Regions from separate parts of the Halomonas sp. TP35 genome, predicted to be linked through region 3. Evidence: predicted binding sites of a transcription regulator. Region 3 holds the regulator's gene; each other region holds the start of a gene.
What was found. Region 3 encodes sigma-54, which starts transcription at its own class of promoters, with help from an activator protein. Its sites were predicted from a motif close to TGGCACNNNNNTTGCTNT; they were not measured.
Positions count from the first base shown of each region.

Region 1: the regulator sigma-54 is predicted to act here: its motif matches at 2,257-2,274, upstream of ACT3RU_RS01515 (P-II family nitrogen regulator).
Region 2: the regulator sigma-54 is predicted to act here: its motif matches at 1,469-1,486, upstream of urtA (urea ABC transporter substrate-binding protein).
Region 4: the regulator sigma-54 is predicted to act here: its motif matches at 2,042-2,059, upstream of glnA (glutamate--ammonia ligase).

Region 1 covers NZ_JBQSUZ010000001.1:320,438-323,991, reverse strand. Annotated here, with positions in the region: gene glnK (P-II family nitrogen regulator) at 47-385, opposite strand; gene ACT3RU_RS01520 (ammonium transporter) at 550-1,797, opposite strand; gene ACT3RU_RS01515 (P-II family nitrogen regulator) at 1,844-2,182, opposite strand; gene ACT3RU_RS01510 (accessory factor UbiK family protein) at 2,535-2,915, shown strand; gene ACT3RU_RS01505 (helix-turn-helix transcriptional regulator) at 3,115-3,554, shown strand, end outside.
Region 2 covers NZ_JBQSUZ010000001.1:387,355-390,908, forward strand. Annotated here, with positions in the region: gene atzF (allophanate hydrolase) at 1-1,209, opposite strand, end outside; gene urtA (urea ABC transporter substrate-binding protein) at 1,581-2,900, shown strand; gene urtB (urea ABC transporter permease subunit UrtB) at 2,985-3,554, shown strand, end outside.
Region 3 covers NZ_JBQSUZ010000002.1:456,523-460,076, reverse strand. Annotated here, with positions in the region: gene ACT3RU_RS04860 (PTS sugar transporter subunit IIA) at 1-377, opposite strand, end outside; gene hpf (ribosome hibernation-promoting factor, HPF/YfiA family) at 382-690, opposite strand; gene ACT3RU_RS04850 (RNA polymerase factor sigma-54) at 789-2,201, opposite strand; gene lptB (LPS export ABC transporter ATP-binding protein) at 2,325-3,074, opposite strand; gene lptA (lipopolysaccharide transport periplasmic protein LptA) at 3,084-3,554, opposite strand, start outside.
Region 4 covers NZ_JBQSUZ010000006.1:128,866-132,419, forward strand. Annotated here, with positions in the region: gene ACT3RU_RS09625 (alpha/beta hydrolase) at 1-611, opposite strand, end outside; gene ACT3RU_RS09630 (acyltransferase family protein) at 777-1,805, shown strand; gene glnA (glutamate--ammonia ligase) at 2,293-3,554, shown strand, end outside.

The sequences.
Region 1 (3,554 bases), on a different contig from region 3:
GACTTACTACTTACCCCTCACCCTTCACTACTCACCATTCACTCGCTTAAACCGCGTCTTTACCCGTTTCGCCGGTACGAATACGAATGACCTGCTCAAGCGGCATCACGAAGATTTTACCATCGCCGATTTTACCCGTGTTGGCGACTTGGGTAATCGCATCAATTACCTGCTCAACCATATCGTCATCGACAGCGACTTCCAGTTTCACTTTGGGCAGGAAATCCACCACGTACTCAGCACCGCGATAAAGCTCCGTGTGGCCCTTTTGACGACCAAACCCTTTTACTTCTGTGACAGTAATGCCCTGCACGCCGATATCGGAGAGCGATTCGCGTACGTCATCAAGCTTGAACGGCTTGATAATGGCTGAGATCAATTTCATTGCGACATCCTCTAGCTTGGTGGCCATTGTATTGTCTATTGGGTGCGGCGAAAGCCAGCCACCTCTGGTGCTAAGCATACACCGCTACAGGCGGAGAATAAAAAAGGCCTTCCTCGAAAGGAAGGCCATCACGCGCATGTCAGCTCACTGGGTGTGCATTATGCTTATTTCTTAACGCTAAACTCAGGGTAGGCTTCAAGACCGCATTCCGCGATATCCACACCTTCATACTCTTCTTCTTCACTAACCCGGATGCCCATGATGGCTTTCAGCACCAGCCAAACCACCAGGCTTGCCAGGAACACCCAACCGAAGATACCGGCAATACCCATCATTTGAGCACTAAAGGACGCGCCATCATTAGTGATAGGCACCGCCAATACGCCCCAGATACCCGCCACGCCGTGAACGGAAATAGCACCGACCGGATCATCCAGTTTGAGCTTATCAAGCGACACTATCGCTACTACCACGATGACACCGCCAATAGCCCCGATAATGGTGGCACCTAATGCCGTTGGTGAGAGCGGGTCAGCGGTAATCGCCACCAAGCCTGCCAGCGCACCGTTAAGCGCCATGGTAAGGTCCGCTTTACGGAACCACAGTTTGGCCAGGACCAGCGCGGCGATCACACCGCCAGCAGCGGCCGCATTGGTATTGGCAAACACTTGGGCGACGTTGTTGGCCGACTCGATATCCGAGACTTTTAGCTCAGAGCCTCCGTTGAAGCCGAACCAACCCATCCACAAAATAAACGTACCCAGCGTTGCCAGCGGCATGTTGGCACCTGGAATGGCATGGATAGCGCCATCTTTACCGTACTTGCCCTTACGCGGGCCAAGAATCAGCACGCCTGCCAGAGCAGCGGCAGCGCCGGCCATGTGGACGATACCCGAACCGGCATAATCCGAGTAACCCACGCTGCTCAGCCATCCGCCACCCCAGGTCCAGTAGCCAGAAACCGGATAGATAAAGGCGGTCATGACCACAGCGAAGGCCAAAAAGGCCCATAGCTTCATGCGCTCAGCGACCGCACCGGAGACAATCGACATAGCAGTAGCCACAAAGACAACCTGGAAGAAGTAATCAGCGCGCTGGGAGTAGTAGGGCGCATCCTCGCCACCCGCCAGCACCGAATCTACGCTGTTCTCAGTGCCCAGCAGAAAGCCCAGGCTTGGCAAGAAGCCGCCTTCGCCGCTGGAGTACATGAGGTGGTACCCCACCAGCAGATACATGGTGCAGGCAATCGCAAACAGCGCGATGTTTTTCGTCAGAATTTCAGCGGTGTTTTTAGCGCGCACCATGCCTGCTTCAAGCATGGAGAAGCCTGCGGCCATCCACATGACCAATACACCGCACATCAAGAAGTAAAACGTGTCGAGCGCGTAGCTCAGATCAGCCAGTTCGTTCATTTGTTAGTTCCCCGTTGAACTACGAAGTAGCCCGGTAAGCCCCTGTTTAAACGGCATCAACGCCGCGTTCACCGGTACGAATTCGGATAACATCGTCGAGCGGCGTGACGAATACTTTGCCATCGCCGATTTTTCCACTGTTAGCGGCATTACAAATGGCATCAATCACGCTTTCCAGGCGCGCATCGTCAACCGCTACTTCTACTTTTACCTTGGGCAGAAAATCGACCACGTACTCAGCACCCCGGTAGAGCTCGGTATGCCCTTTCTGACGCCCAAAACCTTTTACCTCTGTCACGGTAATGCCCTGCACGCCGTTGTCGGCCAGTGCTTCGCGGACATCGTCAAGTTTGAATGGCTTAATGATGGCGGTGATGAGTTTCATCCCATATCTCTCCTGCTGGATAAGTCCTGCTAGATAGCTAGCGGCATTGCCGCTGAAAATGGCGATGCTCTACTAATGCGCATACCGTGCCATTAGCTAATTTCTTATTAATTTTTAGTGACTTAACAAAACATAAGGCGCTTTTACGCACACCCTAAGATCGCGAAAGGCGTAGGGCGCAACCGATTGCACCAAAAAAGAACCGACGCGAACGGTTGGCGCACCATGACTGGGCAACGAGATAAACGAATAAATGCACCAATGCCATACGCAATACATGCGTACTGGCGGCGGGTTGCGTATCCTTAAAATAGTGCCCACTTTTAAAGCATCATTATTTAAGGAGAGAACCATGACGCCCCAGGATCGTATTAGCCGTTTGGCACAACAGATTGGCGACCGCTTACAAAATGCGTCACAAGCGCCGGAAGATATTCAGAAAGGCGTTCAACAGGTGGTTCGTGGTGCCTTTGATCGGCTGGAGCTCGTATCGCGGGAAGACTTCGATATCCTGATGGACGTTCTACAGCGCACGCGTTCGCGGGTAGAAGCCCTGGAGAGGCAAGTAGCGCAGTTGGAAGCTACGATGGAAGCGAGTCAGCCTGAGAAGCACCTACCAGTCGCCACTAAGGCCACTGAAAGCGCTCAGCCCAACGCCGATACGGATGCGCCCGCTGCCCCAAAACCGGCTGCCAGCAGCACACTGAACGACGATAAGAAAAGCGATACGTAAGCACAGTGCTGGTAACGCCTGCCGCCACCAAAATGAGAACACCTATCATTGCGTTTTAATCTACTGATGGTAGGATCACGATGATTTACGCGTTCTCTGGATAACCCACGAACCGCTCCTCTTTTCAAGCGTCGCTCTTTTGGGCGGCGTTTTCTCGCTGGGTTGATCACTGGATTACCAAGCCGCAGGGCCCCTATTGATGCCAACCTTTACGTCGTTAACGCCATCGACACTTAGCCAACTGGGCCAAACGTTCGGTATTGATTACCTGTATGCCGGTAAGGGAATTGACGACCCGATTGCCCAAGGCAGCGTGAGTGATTTGCCGCTTTCTTCTGCGCTGCATCTCACCCTCTCCGACCTTGAAGTACGCCAACGCTACGCCTCACGTTCCACACAGACGATACCCTGGTTTCTAAGCGTTGTTATAGAGGGCTGGATTGACATTACCCAAGGCCAGAAGCGGCTAACCATCGGCGCGGGGCAGGGGTTCTGCGTTCACTTTACCCCCCAGGCACCGCTGATTGTTGAACAGCCGGCGCAGCCACAGCTGCGTACTCTCAATATTGCGGTACTGGCCACGATTCCTAACGCGTTGCCTAGCGCGCAAGCACCACAGCTGCATGCCTGGGCGCCACC
Region 2 (3,554 bases), on a different contig from region 3:
ATTGAGCGTTAACGGGTCAGCATTAACCGCTTCGATAGTGGGCGCGGTAGGGGCGGTGGGGACTAACAGGCCATCGATATCATCCAAAAGATTATCGATCACCCTAACCAGCTCTTCCTTGCGGTATTGCGCCTTGAACGTATCGGTGGCGCTGTATTTACCCGCGTTACTAATAATGCCGCGCACCACGTCATTCATGTTCTGGGCATGTTCGGCCATGAAGGTTTCCACGGCGGCGTGGCGCTCTGCTACCCACGGCCCTTCATAAAGCAGGGCGGCCAGTTCAAGCATGGGGGCAAAATCAAGTTCGACGAGCGTTACCCCTTCAAGCTTTTGCCATTTTTCCACGGCCGTTTGCCATGCCTTTTCAGCCACCACGTCGCCGAAGAACTGGGGCGACTGGGGAATGGCAAGCCTGGCTAGCGGGCCAGGACGGCGTATGGCCGGGGCATCCAGGGGGAGGGCGCTTGGCGCCTTGCGTGAGAAAGCGTCGGCAGGCTCGAAGCCGGCCATTAGCTCGGCGATCTGCCCGGCATCATTGACAGTCAACGAGAAGATGGAGACGCAGTCCAGCGAGCGGCACGCCGGTACTACACCATCAATGCTGAACAGGCCTTTGGTGGGTTTAAGCCCGACCAGGTTATTTAAGCCAGCGGGCACGCGACCGGAGCCTGCCGTGTCGGTACCCAGTGAGAATGGCACTAGCCCGCGTGCCACCACGGACGCCGACCCAGAACTCGAGCCGCCGCTCACCACTTCAGGATTGAAGCTATTGGCCACGGCACCAAACGGCGAGCGGGTACCCACCAGGCCGGTGGCAAACTGATCCAGATTGGTCTTGCCGATGAGTACTGCGCCCGCGGCGCGCAGCTTGTCAATCAGAGCAGCGTCACGGGTGGGTTGATAGGCGTAGGCCGGGCAGCCCGCCGTGGTGGCAAACCCGGTGGCATCAATGTTGTCTTTCGCCGCAAACGGAATGCCGTAAAGCGGCAACTTGTCTATCTTGCCGTCTGCCTCGTCCAGACGTGTTTGAAGTGCTGCCAGGGCATGAGCCAGCCCCTCCTGGTCGAGAAGTGAAATCCAGGTATTGTCGGCACTATCAAGTTTGGCCAGTTGCGTGATCAATTCACCGAGTAAGGCTCCCGGGGTTGCGCCCTCGTTATATGCCTGCCGCCATTGTTCGAGTGTCCAGCCGCGTGTGGTCATCATGTTTGGCCCTTGGTTATCCATGGTCTTGTATACAAGTCATTTTGCAAACCACAGGCCAAGAAAATGCTAAATGTTTTAAAAACAGAAGCTTGGCGATAAAAGGATAAAAATGGACAGTTTTTATGCACTTTTATCGTGCGAATCAGACCGCTTTAGCACCAATGAAGTGCTTTAAGACCCTGAATCAAAGATGGAAAACTCCTGTAAAACAACTTGTATACTTTTTATATGGTTGAATTTTTTATGTTTTTTTAAAGTGTGGAACGCATCGTGCAATGTGCAGGACGAGTTACAGGCGCTTTCAGGCAATTGAGTACACCTGATTAATGACAAATATCTAGCTGCCCGCTTGCAGCTTGGGGATGCGAAACATGAACTTGAAAAAACAGGCACTGCTGGGTCTTTCTGCACTGGCCCTTTCGGTATCGTTTCATGCGTCAGCCAATGATGACCCTATCAAAGTGGGTATCCTTCACTCCCTTTCTGGCACCATGGCTATCAGTGAGTCGACGTTAAAAGACACTGTTGAAATGCTGATCCAGCAGCAGAACGAAGCCGGTGGTCTGCTGGGTCGTCAGCTGGAAGCCGTGGTAGTGGACCCGGCCTCCAACTGGCCGCTGTTTGCCGAACGCGCCCGCGAGCTGCTGGCCCAGTATGAGGTAGACGTGGTGTTCGGCAACTGGACATCGGTATCACGTAAAGCGGTGCTGCCGGTGTTTGAAGAACTCAATGGTCTGTTGTTCTACCCGGTGCAGTACGAGGGAGAAGAGTCGTCTGCAAACGTCTTCTATACCGGTGCCGCGCCCAACCAACAGGCGATTCCCGCTGTCGAGTATTTGATTAACGAAGTCGGCATTGAGCGCTTTGCTCTGGTGGGTACCGACTATGTCTATCCGCGCACCACCAACCGCATTCTCGAAGCGTTTCTGAAAGATGAGCACGGCGTGGCAGGCGACGACATCATGGTCAACTACACGCCCTTCGGCCACTCCGACTGGCAGAACATCGTCTCCGAGATTCGTCGCTTCGGTGAAGAGGGCAAGTCTACCGCGGTGATCTCGACCATCAACGGCGACGCCAACGTGCCGTTCTACCGCGAGCTTGCCAACCAGGGTATTGATGCCGCTGATATTCCAGTGATTGCGTTTTCGGTAGGTGAGCAGGAGCTTTCCGGTATCGACACTGCGCCGCTCGTTGGCCATCTGGCTGCCTGGAACTACTTCATGAGCGTGGATACCGATGACAACTACGACTTTATCGACGCCTGGATTGAGCACACCGGTAATGAAGAAGCGGTCACCAACGACCCAATGGAAGCCCATTACATCGGTTTCAACATGTGGGCCGAGGCGGTGCGTAAAGCGGGTACCACCGATGTAGGCGCGGTGAAGGATGCCATTATCGGCGTGAGTGTGCCCAATCTCTCGGGTGGCTATGCGGCGATGATGCCCAACCACCACATCACTAAGCCGGTACTGATTGGCGAAGTGCAGGACAATGGCCAGTTCGATATCGTCTGGCAAACGCCCTCAACCGTTGCCGGCGATGCCTGGTCCGACTACTTGCCCGGCTCGCGCGACCTGATTGCCGATTGGCGCAAGCCCATGGAGTGCGGCAACTTCAACGTTGTGAACGGCTCATGCGGTGGCAGCACCGCTACTGAAGAAGCCGAAGCGGCGCTCGCCGAATAATACTGGCCACCCCTTGCCGCCCGCCTGATCGGGCGGCAAGGGAGCACGCTAACTCTCCACCTTGACCACCAAAGGAACAACCCCATGAGGCGTTTCCTTTCCTGGGGGTTTTTGTGCGCTGTGTTGTTGGGCATAACACTCAACGTACAGGCACAGACAGGCCCCGATACTTCTGATAATGACGCCGCGCTTGAGCTTCTTGAGGCGCTGGATGTCGATTCCTACCGCGATAAAGGCGAGGCGATTACCGCCATATTGCAAAGCGACGACGAGCGCGCCCGTGATTGGCTGCAGGCTCTGCTGGATGGCCGCTTGCAGCGTGCCGACGATGGTCAGTTTGTTGTCGTACTCGATAACAGTGGCCGAGAGTGGCCGGTGGCCGACGCCTTGACGAATGAACCGCTGGGTGAGATGTCACGCCGCGACCTGGACCGCGTGGGCATCAATAACGCCCTGCGAAACCAGCTGCGCAGCGCGATTGCTGTGGTGGACCTTTACTCGCCCAATCTGGATCGCCGCCGTATCTCTGCCGAACGTTTGCTGGGTGAAGTCGATGGTGAGCTGCTTGAACCCATCAATGCGCTCATTCTGGAAGAAAAGGATAGCCAGGTACGTTATCGGCTGAGCCAAGCGGTCGCCATTTACCGTGCTGAG
Region 3 (3,554 bases):
TCATTCATAATGGTGGCCACTTGACCCAAAAGCGACAAATGCGTGTCGTCAGCCTCTTCGGGAACAAGCAGCACAAAGACGAGATCAACCGGATCGCCATCAATAGCATCAAAATCAATAGGTTCTGATAACTTTAGAAAACCCGCAATAGGCGTAACGCAATGTGGGCTGCGCGCATGGGGTATGGCAACGCCGTTACCGATCCCCGTGCTGCCAAGGCGTTCCCGGCCGATCAGTCGGCTGAAAACTTCTTGGCTATCCAGGCTGGGTGTATTTTGAGCGATAAAGGTGCTGAAAAACTCCAGCACCCGCTTTTTGCTGCCCCCGGGCACGTCGTAAAGTACGCGCTCCGGGGGGAGAATGGTTTCCAACGTCATTGAATTAACGCACGCCAGCGCCTTGGGCGCGAGCTTGTGCTTTTTCCTTGTGCTTAACGAGTTGACGATCAATTTTGTCTGCTAAGGCGTCAATAGCGGCATACATGTCGACATCTTCGGCGTCGGCATGTAAATCGGCGCCTGCCGCATGAAGGGTGCACGCGGCATGTTGGCGCTCCTTCTCAATAGATAAGGTAACTTGTACCGTGGTGATGTTGTCGTAATGACGTTCGACGCGTTCAAGTTTTTCATTAACGTAGTCACGCAAGGCGTCAGTCAGTTCTACATGATGACCCGTGATGTTTACTTGCATTGACGTGCTCCTTATCCATCGGTCTGAATTTCGATTGTAACCCTTTTTGCGGTGTTGCAAAGCCCTTGTCGCGAGTTTTGCCATTTCTCTTGTAACGACTAACGCAAACGACGACGTTCACTTGATGAGGGAATGCCCAGCGACTCACGATATTTCGCCACCGTACGGCGTGCCACTGTGATGCCGCCATCTTCCAGTAATGTCACTAAACGACTGTCCGAAAGAGGTTTGCCGGGAGGCTCATCTTGAATCAACTTTTTAAGCCGGGCGCGAATCGCGGTGCTTGAGTGGCTGTCTCCGCCATCCTGCCCGCTAATTTGGCTTGAGAAAAAGTATTTAAGTTCGAATACGCCCCGTGGGGTATGGATATATTTTTGTGTGGTGACCCGAGAAATGGTTGATTCGTGCATCTCAACCGCCTCGGCAATATCGGCAAGAATCAAAGGCTTCATCGCTTCTTCGCCGTGCTCTAAAAAGCCGATTTGGCGAGTGATAATCTCGCGTCCTACGCGTAGAAGCGTATCGTTGCGGCTGGACAGACTTTTGATTAACCAGCGCGCTTCTTGTAAGTGTTCTTTTAAAAACTGGTTATCCTGACTCTTGTCTGCACGCTTGATTAAGCTGGCGTAGTCGGGCTGGATACGTAGCCGGGGCAGGGCTTCAGGGTTAAGCTCCAGGTGCCAGCCTTCATGATCATGACGTACAACCAAGTCGGGTGTGATGTAGCTATCGTCGGTGACGCCGTAAGCACTGCCGGGGCGAGGGTCCAGGCTTCGGATCAGACCGATCACATCGTCTAGCTGCTCATCGTCCAGGCTTAGGCGGCGCTTTAATAGGCGCATGTCATTTTTGCCGAGAGCTTCAAGAAACTGGCGTACCAATCGGCGCGCCGGAACGAGCAGGGGAGTGTCGTCGGGGAGCGTTGCTAACTGAAGCATCAAGCACTCGCGCAAGTCTCGGGCGAAGACGCCCGTTGGCTCGAACTGCTGTAAACGCATCAGAATGGTTTCCATCTCTCGCTGGCTAAGGCCTTCGATATCCTGGGCACGTAGCCCATCGCGGATATCGTTGAGCGGCTGCATCAGGTAGCCATTGGCATCTAGCGCATCAATCAGGCTTTCGGCGATTAGCTGCTCACGAGCCGTAAAGTCGGTCATCGCCAGTTGCCAAAGGAGATGTCCATGCAGGCTTTGTCCGGCGGCCTGGCGCTCAAAATCGGGGCCTTCGCTACTGCCAGTGCTGCCCATGTCCTGGTAAGTATCCGACCAGTCGCTATCGACAGACAGTTCCTCGGGGATACTTTCTGACCACTCCTCGTCGGGTGTTTCGACGGCCGCCTGCTCGCCGAACTCATCTTCCTGCTCCAGCATTGGATTGGCATCCAGCGCCTGCTGAATTTCCTGACGTAGATCCAATGTCGATAGCTGTAGCAGTGCAATCGCTTGCTGCAGCTGAGGTGTCATGGTCAGCTGCGTACCGATACGCAATTGGAGAGAAGCTTTCATGACCATCTGAGAACCACTCGTTAATCGGAAAGCTTCACCCTAGTGCGAGTCATGTTGTTGTGCAAGTGCAATAAGCATGCCACTGATAAATTTTTTACTGCAGATCACTGTTTAGCGGTGAAATTAAACTTATAAGCGAAAATCAGCACCCAGGTAAACCTCCCTCACTTTTTGGTTATCAAGGATAGTCTGAGGGCTGCCACCGGCAATGATATGGCCGTCACCGACAATATAGGCGATATCGCAAATATCCAGTGTTTCTCGGACGTTATGGTCGGTAATTAGCACGCCAATGTGGCGCTGTTTTAAAGCACGAATAATGCTCTTGATTTCACCAACCGAGATGGGATCGACACCTGCAAATGGCTCATCCAGCAAGATAAACGCGGGCTCAGTGGCCAGGGATCGGGCAATTTCGACGCGTCGCCGCTCGCCGCCGGAAAGGCTCATGCCCAGGCTGTCACGGATGTGGGTAATATGAAAGTCGTCAAGTAGGGCCTCAAGCCGCTGCTCTCGTCCTGCCCTGTCCAGCTCTTTGCGGGTTTCCAGAATCGCCATAATGTTATCCGCAACCGATAGTTTACGGAAAATAGACGCTTCCTGGGGTAGATAGCCAATGCCGGCCATCGCGCGTTCGTGCATGGGGACGCGGGTTAAGTCTTGCTCGTCGATACGCACGGTACCCGCATCAGACTTCACCAGGCCCACAATCATATAAAACGATGTGGTTTTACCTGCGCCGTTAGGGCCGAGCAGGCCTACCACGCTGCCTTGAGCAATCTCCAGGCTAATGTCTTTAACCACGCGGCGGCGTTTATAACTTTTTGCCAAGTGATTGGCGTAAAGGGTTTTTATGGGCGGTGCTTCCGCAATAGACATGATTGACTCCTATTGCGCTGGCTGAAGCGTCATACGAATACGCTGCGGCTCGCTACCACTTACATCGGAGCGTGCCTGCACCACTTCGCGGTCAATGAAGTATTCCAGGCGGCCACCGGTAAACTGATCGCCCGCTTGGGTCAGCTCGGCCTGGTCAATAAGCTCTACACGCCGCTCTGCTACGTGATAAACCACGCGGCGCGCCCATCCTTCCATCGGCGCATCCTGATCATCGAGTTGATTGCGTAGATAGGCGCGCTCACCGGTGGCAATAGCGCGAGAAAGCTCACCCGCGTCGTTACGGATAATTTCAACGCGATCACCACGTAGCTGCATGTTGCCTTGGCGAATATTGACATCGCCTGAATAAACGGCAGTGCCCGCACGCTGATCAAGATCTAACTGGTCGGCTTCTACTTCAATGGGGGCTTGGCTTGTCTGGGCCGCTGCCGATAGCGGCACCGCAAGAGCGAAAAGCGC
Region 4 (3,554 bases), on a different contig from region 3:
TACGCTTCAAGGTAAGCGGGGTAGTTGAGCTGGTCCCATAAAGCAGTATCAAAATTGCCTTGCTCATCCAAAAACGCGGGATGGCGGTGTGCTGAGGAATTGCTCGGCGGATACGGAAGATAGCTTGCCGGGCTTAGCGCTGCGGCGGCGGCAAACATCTCGGGCTTTTCCAGGGCAAAGTTAAGCGCGCCAAACCCTCCGGCGGATAGCCCGCCTACGCCGCGAAGCGCTCGCGTGGCGCCCACTCGGTACTGGTTTTCAACATGCGGCATCAGGTCGTTAAAAAAGGCGCTGCGGGCGGCCTCATTATGGCCGTCTACCCACCAGCTGCGGCTACCGGGCATGATGAAAACGGCAGGAGGAATGTGCCCCGCGCGAATCAAACGATCAGCGGTTTGGGCAAGGTTGCCCTTGGCTAGCCAGTCTCGTTCGTTGCCAAAAGAGCCATGGAGCAGATAAACCACTGGGTAAGGCTCGGCGGCATTGGCGTCATAATGGTCGGGTAGATACACGGTGTAAGGGTAGTCGTGGCCCAGCGTGGGCGAGTCAAAGGTGTCGTAGTGCACCTCGCCAGCAACGGCGGTGTTAAACAGGCTCCATAGGCCCGCCAAGGCTGCCAGGCTGGTCAACAAGGAACGTAACAACCCATGAAATACACTTGAAAATGAGAAGAGTGACAAACAGCCTCCGGGAATTATCGCAGGGTTATAGCGTCGTACACCGTACCCGCCGACACTGTTCAGCGCAGGCGAATGTCAAGCATACATGGAGCAGGTATGCATAAAAGGATAGAGGAAATTTACTGGTTGCGTGCGTACGGCTGCGTGGCCGTGTTTTTATTTCATTTGCTGGACCACGTTAATCAGCGTGTGGATAACCTGGCCACCGACCTGATGCGCCTGCCGTTGGTATTGGGCACGCCGATCTTTTTGTTCATTTCAGTGTTTGTGTTTGCCATGCGCTATGACAAGGCAGTGCCGCCCGGCTTTTTGGCCCAACGGGTGAAGTACGTCATGCTGCCTTATCTGGTTTATGGCTTTATCTACTCGACAGCCGAGTGGGTTCAGCTGTATATGACAGGGGAGCCGGTAGGCTTTGCCGCCAATGCGCTGGAGTACTTTGTTTTCGCCGGGTGGCACGGTTATTTCTTGATTATCGCCATGCAGTTTTATATCGCTTATTGGCTGTTTACCCGTTGGCAGCTGTGGCGCTTTAACCCGGTGCCGTGGCTGTGGGTGAGCTGTTGGGTGAGTATGACGTACTGGGGAGTAGCGTATTGGCTGGGTGTGGCGCTGCCGGGGTATCTGCTCTGGGTGGCGCCTCTGGGCTGGATATATCTGTTCTTTCTAGCCCTGGTGCTGGTGCGTTACTACCCCTTTGATAGTGGAGCCCAGGCACCGCTGCGGCCTTTATGGATGCAGTACCTGTCGTGGCCTTTGTGGCTGGTCGTGTTGGTTTGCCTGCTGGTCGCGGCCAGTGTGGCGGGTTGGTTGCAGTTCTCATCCAAGGAAGTGTGGGTGATACCGCTGTTCATGCTCTCAACGTTTGTAGCGATGCGTTATTTAAAAGACATCACAGCGCCTCGCTGGGTGCGCTATATCAACCAGTATTCGTTTGGTATTTACCTGGCGCACCCCATGTTTTTTGCCATTACCGATGCACTGGTGATGCCGTTGGCGTTGCCTATAGCGGTTTACGTGCTGCTGCTGATAGTGATGGGTGCCACGGGCTCTATCCTGCTCAATAAAATGGCGAACACCACAAAAGCCGGGGCCATGATGTTTGGCAAGCGACTAAAAGTGTAGGGCGTTGACGCGCCGTGCGGTGGGTTGGAAGCTGAGAGGGGCGCTCAATGTCTTTTTATGCACCAATTAGGTGCGCTTATACTTATATTTGATCTATTTTGGGTCAAAAAAACAGGTCAGCGTGTGTTTAGAAGCCTCGGGAAATATTTATGCGTCATAGAGAGGCATGTAGGCGCATTTTTTATATACTTTAAAACAACAGGTTAGTGATTTCGTAGGACATGTTGGTGCAGGGTTGGCATGTTCTCTGCATTATATTTGTCAGCGGCTAGCCACCGTAGGCAGATGCCTCTCGGCGTGCTACAACAATAGCCGGTTTGAAATGATCGCTAGGCGATGTGTGATTCAATTTCAGGCAAACGTTAAGCGAATAAAAAGGATAGGCCTGTCAGGCACGCACTTTATTAAATGACGGGGTTTGTCTAATAACACTTTTATCGATAGCTTACTGTTACATGCTTTAAGCCACGCCCATATCGGAGGCACAATGTCAGCCAAGACTCTCGCGCTAATTGAAGAACATGATGTTAAGTGGGTGGATCTGCGTTTCACCGATACTCGTGGTAAAGAGCAGCACGTTACCGTGCCTGCCCGCGATGTAGACGAAGAGTTCTTCGAGAATGGCCAAATGTTCGATGGCTCCTCAATCGAGGGCTGGAAAGGCATTAACGAATCCGACATGATCCTGCGCCCGGAAGACGGCACTGCTTTCCTCGACCCCTTCACCGAAGACGCTACTCTGATTTTGCGTTGCGATATCATCGAGCCTGCCACGATGCAGGGCTATGACCGTGACCCGCGTTCTATCGCTAAGCGCGCTGAGGCGTACCTGGAGTCTACCGGCTTGGGCGATACTGCTTTCTTCGGTCCGGAGCCTGAGTTCTTCATTTTTGACGAAGTGCATTGGAAGTCCGACATTCAGGGCTCCATGTACAAGATTTCTTCCGATGAGGGCGCTTGGGCGACCAGTAATCAGGTAGAGGGTGGCAACCTGGGGCACCGTCCGCGCGTTAAAGGCGGTTACTTCCCGGTTCCTCCGGTCGACAGCTTCCACGATATTCGTGGCGCGATGTGTAACACCCTGGAAGCGATTGGTCAGACCGTTGAAGTTCACCACCACGAAGTGGCGAATGCGGGGCAGAACGAGATCGGCGTTAAATTCAATACGCTGGTGAAGAAGGCGGACGAAGTTCAGGAAATGAAGTACGTGATCCACAACGTGGCCCACGCGTACGGCAAAACTGCGACCTTCATGCCCAAGCCGCTGGTTGGTGACAACGGTTCTGGTATGCATATTCACCAGTCGTTCTGGAAAGATGGTCAGAACCAGTTTGCCGGTGATGAGTACGCAGGCCTGTCGGAAATGGCGCTGTATTACATCGGCGGTGTGATCAAGCACGCACGCGCTCTGAACGCCTTCACCAACGCCTCGACCAACTCGTACAAGCGTTTGGTACCGGGGTTTGAAGCGCCGGTTATGCTGGCTTACAGCGCCCGTAACCGTTCCGCCTCTATCCGGATTCCCTATACGGTAAGCCCCAAAGGCAAGCGCGTTGAAACCCGCTTCCCTGACCCGACCGCTAACCCGTACCTGTCGTTTGCTGCTCTGCTAATGGCAGGTATCGACGGCATCAAGAACAAGATTCATCCTGGCGATGCCATGGACAAGAACCTGTACGACCTGCCGCCAGAAGAAGGCAAGTTGGTACCGACCGTTGCCAACAGCCTGGACCAGGCTCTGGAAGCGCT